DNA from 2 places in the Cryobacterium mannosilyticum genome. Region 1 is predicted to be linked to the other one. Evidence: predicted binding sites of a transcription regulator. Region 1 holds the regulator's gene; the other holds the start of a gene.
The links. The regulator LexA, encoded in region 1, represses DNA repair genes until DNA is damaged. The targets are predictions, from matches to a motif close to TCGAACANNTGTTCGA.

Region 1 (5,004 bases):
ACCTGGTCCCCGAAATCGGCCCGGAGACCGTGTTCTCGCTCTCCAGCGATCGCATCGTGCGGGAGTTCGTCGAGGCGAAAACGGCCGGCTACCTCACCCGCCCGGTCATCGTCGGCCCGGTCACGTTCCTCCTGCTGAGCAAGGCCAGTGACGAGGCCCCCGCCGGTTTCTCGCCCCTGGACCGCCTCGACGACCTGCTCCCCGTCTACGCCACCTTGCTCCAGCGACTCGCCGAAGCCGGCGCCGAGTGGGTGCAACTCGACGAGCCGGCTCTGGTCAGCGAGAGCATCGACGCCCCCCGGGACAAGGCACTGACCGCACTCGGCTGGGCCTACGCCACCCTGGGCCGACTGTCCGCCCGGCCGGCCATCTTCGTCGCGGCACCGTATGGCAGCCTCGACGACGCCCTTCCCGTGCTCGCGGGTACACCGGTCGACGCGATCGGACTCGACCTCGTGCGCGGCGCCCTGTCCCAGGACACCCCCGGCCTGGCCGGGAAGACCCTCGTCGCCGGGGTGATCGACGGGCACAACATCTGGCGCGGCGACCTGGCCGGGGCGCTCGAGAAGGCCGAACGGCTCAGCGCGTTCTCCTCGCGGGTGGCCGTGTCCACGTCCACCTCCCTGTTGCACGTTCCCCACGACGTCGACGATGAGTCCGCGCTCGGCGACGAACTGACGTCCTGGCTGGCCTTCGCCGACCAGAAGGTCGGCCAGGTCGCCGCCCTGGCCCGAGGCCTCTCGCAGGGCCGGGAAGCCATCGCGGCAGAGCTGGCGGCAGCATCCGCCGCGCTCGAATCCCGGCGCACCGCTCCCGGCGTGCGAGACTCCGCGGTGCGTGCCCGCGCCGCGGCGCTCACCGAGGCGGACTTCAGCCGCGGCGACTACCGGACCCGGCTGGCCGCGCAGGATGCCGCCCTCGGGCTGCCGCTGCTGCCGACCACGACCATCGGGTCCTTCCCGCAGACCGGGGAGATCCGCCGGGCCAGGGCCAGGCACCTCGCCGGAACGCTGTCCGCCGACGGCTACCGCACTCTGATGGAGGCGGAGATCGCCCGGGTGGTCGCCTTGCAGGAGGAGATCGGGCTCGACGTGCTCGTGCACGGCGAGCCGGAGCGCAACGACATGGTGCAGTACTTCGCCGAGCAGCTCGACGGCTTCCAGGTGACCGAGAACGGCTGGGTGCAGTCCTACGGCAGCCGGTGCACCCGGCCGTCGATCCTCTGGGGGGACGTGTCCCGGCCCCGCCCGATCACCGTCGACTGGTCGACCTACACCCAGGGGCTGACCAGGAAGCCGGTCAAGGGGATGCTCACCGGACCGGTCACGATCCTCGCCTGGTCGTTCGTGCGCGACGACCAGCCGTTGGGCGACACCGCCCGGCAGGTCGCGCTGGCGCTCCGGGACGAGATCACCGACCTCGAGGCGGCCGGGATCAGGCTCGTCCAGGTCGACGAACCTGCCCTGCGCGAACTCCTCCCGCTGAAGAAGAGGGACCACGCCGACTACCTCGACTGGTCGGTCGGCTCCTTCCGCCTCGCCACAGCCGGCGTGGCCGACGCCACCCAGATCCACACCCACCTCTGCTACTCGGAGTTCGGCGTGGTGATCGACGCCATCCGGAACCTCGACGCCGACGTCACCAGCATCGAGGCCGTGCGCTCCCGGATGGAGGTCGTCGCCGACATCGAGGCCGGCGGATTCGACCACGGCATCGGACCGGGCGTGTACGACATCCACTCACCGAGGGTGCCGAGCGTGGCGGAGATCACCGAGCTGCTCGACCGGGCCCTCGAATCCATCCCGGAGCGCCAGGTCTGGGTCAACCCGGATTGCGGACTCAAGACCCGCGGCTACGCGGAGACCGCCGAATCGCTGCACAACATGGTGACCGCCACCCGCGCGGTGCGCGCGCGCATCGGTGCCGGCATCCCCGCCTAAACGCGGCCCCCGGCCTGAGCGCCAGCCGAACGCAGAACGGCCCTGCCGGAACACCGACAGGGCCGTTCCGCGCGAGAAGATCAGACCGAGCGCAGCACCGCCACGATCTTGCCGAGAATCTCGGCGTGGTCGCCGACGATGGGCTCGAAGTTGGTGTTGCGCGGCAGCAGCCAGATGTGTCCGTCGCGCTGGCGGAACACCTTGACCGTCGCCTCGCCGTCGAGCATGGCCGCGACGATCTCGCCGTTCTCGGCCGTCTTCTGCTGGCGGACGACGACCCAGTCGCCGTCGCAGATGGCGGCGTCGATCATCGACTCGCCGACGACCTTGAGCATGAACAGTTCGCCCTTGCCCACCAGCTGGCGGGGGAGCGGGAAGATCTCGTCGATCATCTGGTCGGCCATGATCGGCACGCCGGCCGCGATCCGGCCGACCAGCGGCACCATGGCCGCATCGCCGACCTGCACACCCGACTGGTAGCTCTCCGCACCGCCGGCCGCCACGTCCTCCGGCGACTGCGGAATCTCGATCAGCACCTCGAGCGCCCGAGGCCGGTTCGGGTCGCGCCGGAGGTACCCGCTCAGCTCCAGCTGGTTGAGCTGATGGGTGACGCTCGACAGCGACGAGAGGCCGACCGCGTCCCCGATCTCGCGCATGCTCGGCGGATAGCCGCGCTGACTCACCGAGCGCTGGATCACGTCCAGAATGGCGAGCTGCTTCTCACTGAGGCTCTTGCGCCGCCTGGTTCCGCCCTTGTCGCGGGGACCGCTGCTGTCCTGCGTCACGATGTCGCTCCTCGTCTCGGTGAACCGGTCCTGTCAGCGGTCGAAACCGCCGTCAGACCCGAATGTCGGTGGCGTCTGGTTGATTCAATCCAGACAATCGAAACTGTATCCATCTCGAGCACGATAAACAAACATCTATTCGAGTGTGTCGTCACCTTTTTCGGGAAACAACGCAAATATCTCTTGATTGTTCGAAGAATCGAATATATATTCGGAACATAGGTTCGCATCCGGCTCTCCCGGCCGAGAGCCGGATGCGTTTTTACACAGGAGGTTCGACATGAGCACTGCAATCGGAATGACTGCCCTCGGAAGCAACGGGGCGCTCGACCTGGGGGCCGTCCGATCAGGCGCCGTCCGGATGCCCTCCGTCCGCACCCGCCTGCACCTCACCCGACGCGGTCGGGTCGTCTTCACGACGCTCGCAGCGATCCCCCTTGCCGCCGTCGCGCTCGCCCTCGCCCTCAACGGCGGGATCGCAGCGGCGGAGGGCACCAGCGCCGGTGCGGCCACGGTGGCCGACGTCGCAACGGTCTTCGACTACGTCACCATCGCGTCGGGCCAGTCCCTGTGGCAGCTGGCCGAGACCATCGCCCCCACCTCGGACCCGCGCGACGTGATCGCCGAGATCGTCAGCCTGAACCAGCTGCCTTCCGAGAACGTGCAGCCGGGCCAGCGCCTCGCCCTGCCGGCCAGGTTCTGAATCGACTGGGGCGTGATCGGTGCCGCCCGGGGGCACCCGGGCATCCCCGGTAGCATTGGGGGAGTGACCAGTCTCAACGACCTGCCCCTCCGCGACAATCTGCGCGGACTCACCCCCTACGGAGCACCACAACTGCACGTGCCCGTCGCGCTCAATGTGAACGAGAACACGCACGGGATCCCCGACGCCGTCGCCGGCGACATCGTCGCCGCGATGGCCGAGGCCATCCGCACCATCAACCGCTACCCCGACCGCGAGTTCACCGAACTGCGGGAGTCGCTGGCCCGGTACCTCGGCCACGGTCTCACCCGGGAGAACATCTGGGCGGCCAACGGCTCGAACGAGGTGTTGCAGCAGGTGCTGCAGGCCTTCGGCGGTCCGGGCCGGTCGGTCCTCGGCTTCGCGCCGACCTACTCGATGTACCCCCTGCTGGCCTCCGGCACCGGAACCCGGTGGATTGCCGGCACCCGCGACACCGACTTCGAGCTCAGCCCGGCCACCGCCAGGAGCTGGGTCGACGCCGAGTCGCCCGACCTCGTCTTCCTCTGCTCCCCGAACAACCCCACCGGCACCCCGCTGTCGCTCGACACGATCGCGGCGGTGTACGACGCGGCCGACGGAATCGTGGTCGTCGACGAGGCCTATGCCGAGTTCGGCCCGTCCGACGCGCCGAGCGCACTCACCCTGCTGCCCGGGCGGGAACGGCTCCTCGTCTCCCGCACCATGAGCAAGGCGTTCGCATTCGCCGGCGCGCGGGTCGGCTATCTTGCGGCCGACCCGGCGGTGACGGATGCCCTCCGCCTGGTGCGCCTGCCCTACCACCTGTCGGCCCTCACCCAGGCCGCGGCGATCGCGGCCCTGGCACACAGCCCCGAGATGCTCGCCATGGTCGACGACATCCGCGGTCAGCGGGACCGCCTGGTCACCGAACTTGCCGTCCTCGGCTACCGGCCACTGCGCAGCGCGAGCAATTTCGTGTTGTTCGGCGGGGTGGACGATCCCCGGGGCACCTTCGAGGCCTTGCTGGCGGAGGGCGTCCTGGTGCGCGACGTCGGAATTCCGGGGCACCTGCGGGTGACGGCGGGCACCGAGGCGGAGACGACCGCATTCCTCGAGGCACTGGCCGGGCTCGGGCAGCACTCCGCCGCCCGGCCCAATAAACTGTCGGAATGAGCCTGACTCCCACGACCTCCTCGCCCCGCGTCGCCCACCTTCAGCGGGAGACCAGCGAGTCGAGCATCGACCTGACGCTCAACCTCGACGGCACGGGTGTCTCGGACATCCAGACCTCCGTCCCGTTCTACGACCACCTGCTGACCGCGTTCGCCAAGCACTCGCTGACCGACCTGACCGTGCGCGCCCGCGGTGACATCGAGATCGACGTGCACCACACGGCGGAAGACATCGGCATCGTGCTCGGCCAGGCGATCCGCCAGGCGCTCGGCGACAAGTCGGGCATCTCCCGTTACGGTGACGCCCTCGTGCCGCTGGACGAGGCCCTCGTGCAGGCCGTCGTCGACATCTCGGGCCGCCCGTACCTGGTGCACCGCGGCGAGCCGGCCGGTTTCGAGTTCCA
Region 2 (5,004 bases), on a different contig from region 1:
CTGGCTCGACTTCGCCGACCTGTTGCGCCAGCCGCTCGAGTGGACGTCGTTCGGCAACAACGCGCTGCTGCAGGGCGGCTACCTGCTGGTCTTCGGGGCGCTGGCCTATGGTCGGTTCGTCACCAAGGACATCCTGTCCTGACGCCGGTGACTGAGCCCGTCACCTGACTCGACGGGCGTAGGAGAACCAGGTGAGGCTGCCGAAGATCCAGACGGCGCCGAGTGTCAGCATCAGCAGCAGGATGTGCAGCCACGGCGGCGGGGCGAGCCAACCGAGGAGGAGAGCAACGGCCGCCGCCGTCACCAGCGCCGCCGCGACCGGGCGGTAGACCGGAGCCTTGCTCTGCCAATTCGCGAGCGAGGTCGCGACGAGGACGAGAGCGAGGGCGCCGACGGCCACCGAAACCGACAGCAGCATGGCCGCGGGAGCCGCGGTCGGACTCCTCGGCACGTGTTCAACCATACTGACCATGATCCCGCCGGTCGCGGCGATCGTCATTGTCACCGCGAGATGGCCGACGAGCCACCTCGCCACTGCACCTCGATCAGACCTCACCCGGCTGGCCGCCACGAAGTCGAAGTAGCTCCACCAGTAGGCGAATCCGATTCCGAGCCCCAGGATCCCGGTGACGATGGCGCTCGGCGTGCGACCGGCATCCGCGATGCCATTGACGACCCCGACCACCACCTCGCCCAGCACGATGATGGTGAACAGGTCGAACCGTTCGATCAACGACGCGCTCACGTTGACGCTGGTGTCGCGGGTGGCCCCGTTCCGCCAGTCCAGGATGGCGATGCTGCCCAGCCAGCCAGCCGACGACGACGACCGCCCACACCGCGAGGCGCGCCGTATCCGGGAGCAGCGCGCTGGCCCCGACGAGAGCAGCCGAGACGACGACGCCGACGATGTACGGGGTCGCCCTGGAACGCAACTCTGGGTCGTCCTGGCGCCGCACGGTGTACCAGAGCCAGGCGAGCAGGAAGAGGTAGACGCTGTAGACAGCGGCGAAGGCCGGGCCGTCGCCTGCCGTCGCCTCACCGGTGAACACGGCGAGGAGCCCGAACACGGCCATTTGCAGAAAGACGTACGACCGGGTGCGCCCATCGGAGCGGCCGTGCAGGTCGTGATAGGTGGCCCCGTTGACCCAGGCCAGCCAGATCAGTCCGAACACGATGGCGAACCGGCCCACGCCCGCCCACGTCACGTCCCCCGAGAGATGGTGGGCGGCCTGGGAGATGACGACGACGTAGACGAGGTCATAGAAGAGTTCGAGGAAACTGACCTCGCGCCCCTGGATGACGTCGCCGTGGGCCCGGGGCGGCTGCCAGAAGTGGCGCCGGAAGGCAGCGGCGGATGCCCAGGAGAGCGGTGCGCCACCCGGTTGGTTCGACATGCGCGCTCCTCGCCTCCGCTGCCGTTCTGTTCAGACTCTGAGAGTAGCTCAATGGGGCAGGACGCCCAGGGCAGAGCACGGGTCATGCGCGCGGTCGCGGCGCGGGCTCACTGGTGGTCGATCCGGTCGAGACCGTCAGGGGCGGTTGCTGACGAGGCGGGTGCTGGTGGTGCGGGTGCGGTTTTGGTTGGCGGGGTGCCAGGTTTGGGTGGGGTCATACCAGGGTGGCGCTTTGACTTGGGGGGTTCCGTTGACCATTCGGATGATCCAACCGGAGGTGTCGATGGTGTGGTGATGGAACCAGCAGAGCATCACACCGTTGTCGATGTCGGTGGGTCCGCCGGCGGCCCAGGGGATGACGTGGTGGAGTTCGGCCCAGTGCGGTGGGCAGGTGCAGCCGGGGATGATGCAGCCGCCGTCGCGGGCGGCGATGGCGCGGCGTTGGGCGGGGGTGAAGAGGCGTTGTTTGAGGTCCAGGCGGAGCACTTCCTGGTTCGGTCCGAAGAGGATCTTTTGATAGCCGCCGGTGCAGATGAGTTGCTTCACGGTGGTGAGCGAGACGGGGGCGTCGACGCCGTCGACCCAGCCGACACCGGTGCCGGTGAGGAGATCGGTCGCGTTGACGTGGACGAGGACGGTGGGGGCGGCGCCGCCCAAGGCGGGGGTGGCCGGGTCTCGGGCGGCCCGGTCGAAGAGGGCCCGGACGATGTCGGCGCGTTTCTCGCCGCCGGTGCGGTCGTCCCCGATCCCGGCCGGCAGATCATCCGGGGCGCTGTCGGCGCCGCAGTCCTCTTGCTGGTCGGAACCGGCCGGCTCGGCCGGTTCGGTGCTGGTGGACCTGGTGTCCGTCGTCGTCGGGTCGGGGTTGGGCAGGCCCTGTTCGGCGTGGGTAGGGAAGGCGGTTGAACGTGCGGAGAGGTAGGTGTCGAAGAGGACGGTCATGATGCCGCGTAGTTCGGGGGTGACGCCGCCGCGGAGGGGGTAGAGGCCGTCGGTGAGAGTGCCGAAGCTGATCGTGCTGCGGGGTTGCCGGATGGGTTCGGTGGGGGCGGTGCCGTCGGGGTCGAGCCGGGCTTGCCATTGGAGCACGATGCCGCGGATCAGGTCGGTGGCAAACGCGAGGCCTTCGCCGGGGAGCCCTTTGGTTTCTTCGGTGATCGCTCCGGTTGCGCAGGCGACGAGGGCGCGTTCGGCGGTGTGCAGGTCGTCGGGGGCGACCCGGGTGCTGATGCGTTCCAGCCCGGTCACGATCACGTCCGCTGTCTCCACGCCGAGCTTCCCGGCGGTGAGGGCGGCGGCGACGGCCGGGTAGAACGGCGGCATGATGAGGCCGGCGCCGGTGCGGGGCGTGACGAAGCTGCCGAGTCGAGTGCGGCGTTTGGTTTCTTTGACCGAGATGCGGGCGGCGCGGGTGATCACGTCCACCCCGTCCCGGCACCCCAGGCTGGCCGGCAAAGCGGGTTGGGACTGGCCCGGTAGGATCCGGACCGACCGGACATCAACCTCGGACGCGGTCGCGATCCGGGCCGCATCGACACTCCGGCCCAGGTCCTCGACCGCGGCGAGCACCGCGACCGCGTCCAGATCGCTCAGCCTGGCCAACGGCACCGCCGCCAGCTCGGCCGTCAGGGCCAGCTGCAACGCGGCCAGCCGCTGCACCGGGGAGAGCTCCACGACGGCATCCGTGCCCGGGATGGCTGGGGCGGGATCCGCAGCCATCCCCACCTCAACAGTTGGACCGGAGGCGGTGGTTGCTCGGGGATCAGGGGTTCCTGCCATAAACTGAGAATACCACAACTCGAACATAATTGCGAGGATTATTCGAGTTCTTGTGTCGAATAGTCGTATTGAATGTTGCCAGGTCCTCCCGGCAACGAGCTACGCTCGAATGCAGGCCAGCCAGGGAGAACACCGTGACGCACTCGTATCCGCTCTATGTGGCCATCCGCGCCCAGTGCTTTTGCTGCCGGTCGCTGCAATCCTTCAACTTCACCTCGGCAAGCGACCAGGTGGTCTGTTCGTTCTGCCTGCACCACCTGGGCGACGAGAAGGCCGAACGCCGGGACGCCGACCACGTGATGCTCTGGGTCGGCGAGTACGCCGACCTTCAGAACGTGCACCGGAAGTCCGTCGAGAAGTCAGAGTCCGATCTGGCCGAGCGGGACGCGACGATCGCGGAACTGACCGGGCAGGTCGACGAACTTCGTGCCCTGGTGGCCGGTGAGTTCGACCGCACGGTGAGCGGAGGCATCCGCGCCGTGCTCGAAAGCGATCTGGTCAGGCGAGCCGAACGTCGGAACGACCTCGGCGGGCGTCAGCTCGACTGGACGATGGCGGTGATCTGGCGGGTCGGGATGCTGCACTCGGGCGACCCGGCGAAACCGGGCTTCTGCACGTGCGGGCGCAGCATCCCTGCCTGCGCCGACGGCCGGGCAATCGACCCACAGCGGCAGGCCGTGAGCGACTGGGAGAAGAAGAACCTCGCCCTGCTCGCGGCCGGCAAGCGCCACGGACTCCCCGACGACCACCCGGCCGTGGCTGCCCAGCGCAGCGTGGGCGACCGGGGCCGGTAGCGTAAAGCAATACGCTGAAGCCATGGATACTCTGTTCAACACCCTGCACATCGTCGCCGCCGTCTTCATCGTCGGCCCGATGGCCATCCTGCCGATGACCGCCATGCGTTCGATCCGGGCGGGGGAGGCCGGTCAGGTGGCCTCGCTGGCGAAGTCGGTGAACCTGTTCACCCTGTTGTCGATCGTCGTGGCCCTCTTCGGCTTCGGCGCCCTCGGGGTTGCCGACCCTGAGGAGGGATTCTCGTTCGGCTCGACCTGGGTGCTGCTGTCGATCCTCGCCTACGCGATCGCCCTGGCGATCAACCTGTTCGTCGTCGTGCCGGCCATGCGCCAGGCTGCGGAGGCGCTCACGGCAGGTGCCGCGGTCGTCGGGGCCTCGGCAACCGCCACCTCGGCAACCGCCACCTCGGCAGTCGGGACATCCGACGCCAAGCCCGCCGGTTACTCCCGGGTGGCGATGGGATCCGGGATCTCGTCGCTCCTGCTGGTCATCGTGGTCGTGCTCATGGTCTGGAAGCCGTAGCCTCAGCCAGGGATTCGGCCAGCGCCTGGAGCAGCGTCGCGAGGGCGGCGCGCTGCGCGTCGGTGAGGCCCGCGAGCATTCGCTCCTGGTTGGCGACGTGATCGGGCAGCGCCCGGTCGATCAGCGCGCGACCCTCCGGAGTGAGGCTGACAACGGTGCCTCGCCCGTCGGCCGCATTCGGACTGCGGAGCACGAGGCCGTCCAGCTCGAGCCGGTTCAGCCGTTGCGCGATGGCACTCGAGGTGACCATGGCGCTCTGCTGGATCTCGGTGGGGGTGAGCCGGAACGGTTCCCCGTTCCGCCGCAGCGTCGCGAGCACGTCGAAGGACGCAGCGTCGAGGCCATGGGCCGCGAACGTGACGCCGAGGCGGGCGTCGGCGAGCCGGGCCGCGCGGGCGAGTCGACCGAGCACGGCCATCGCCGCCACGTCCAGATCAGGGCGCGCGGCCGCCCATTGCGCGAGGATGCGGTCGACGTGGTCGGTCATGCGACAAGTCTAGCTTTTTCCTAAGCG

Region 2: the regulator LexA is predicted to act here: its motif matches at 3,193-3,208, upstream of E3O32_RS06055 (HNH endonuclease signature motif containing protein).

Annotation. Positions count from the first base shown of each region.
Region 1 covers NZ_SOFM01000044.1:70,907-75,910, forward strand. Annotated here, with positions in the region: gene metE (5-methyltetrahydropteroyltriglutamate--homocysteine S-methyltransferase) at 1-1,940, shown strand, start outside; gene lexA (transcriptional repressor LexA) at 2,021-2,725, opposite strand; gene E3O32_RS14370 (LysM peptidoglycan-binding domain-containing protein) at 3,006-3,428, shown strand; gene E3O32_RS14375 (histidinol-phosphate transaminase) at 3,492-4,601, shown strand; gene hisB (imidazoleglycerol-phosphate dehydratase HisB) at 4,598-5,004, shown strand, end outside.
Region 2 covers NZ_SOFM01000016.1:42,934-47,937, forward strand. Annotated here, with positions in the region: gene E3O32_RS06040 (ABC transporter permease) at 1-142, shown strand, start outside; gene E3O32_RS06045 (low temperature requirement protein A) at 161-745, opposite strand; partial or broken gene E3O32_RS17570 (low temperature requirement protein A) at 765-1,394, opposite strand; gene E3O32_RS06055 (HNH endonuclease signature motif containing protein) at 1,530-3,113, opposite strand; gene E3O32_RS06060 (hypothetical protein) at 3,308-3,967, shown strand; gene E3O32_RS06065 (DUF2269 family protein) at 3,990-4,490, shown strand; gene E3O32_RS06070 (MarR family transcriptional regulator) at 4,471-4,977, opposite strand.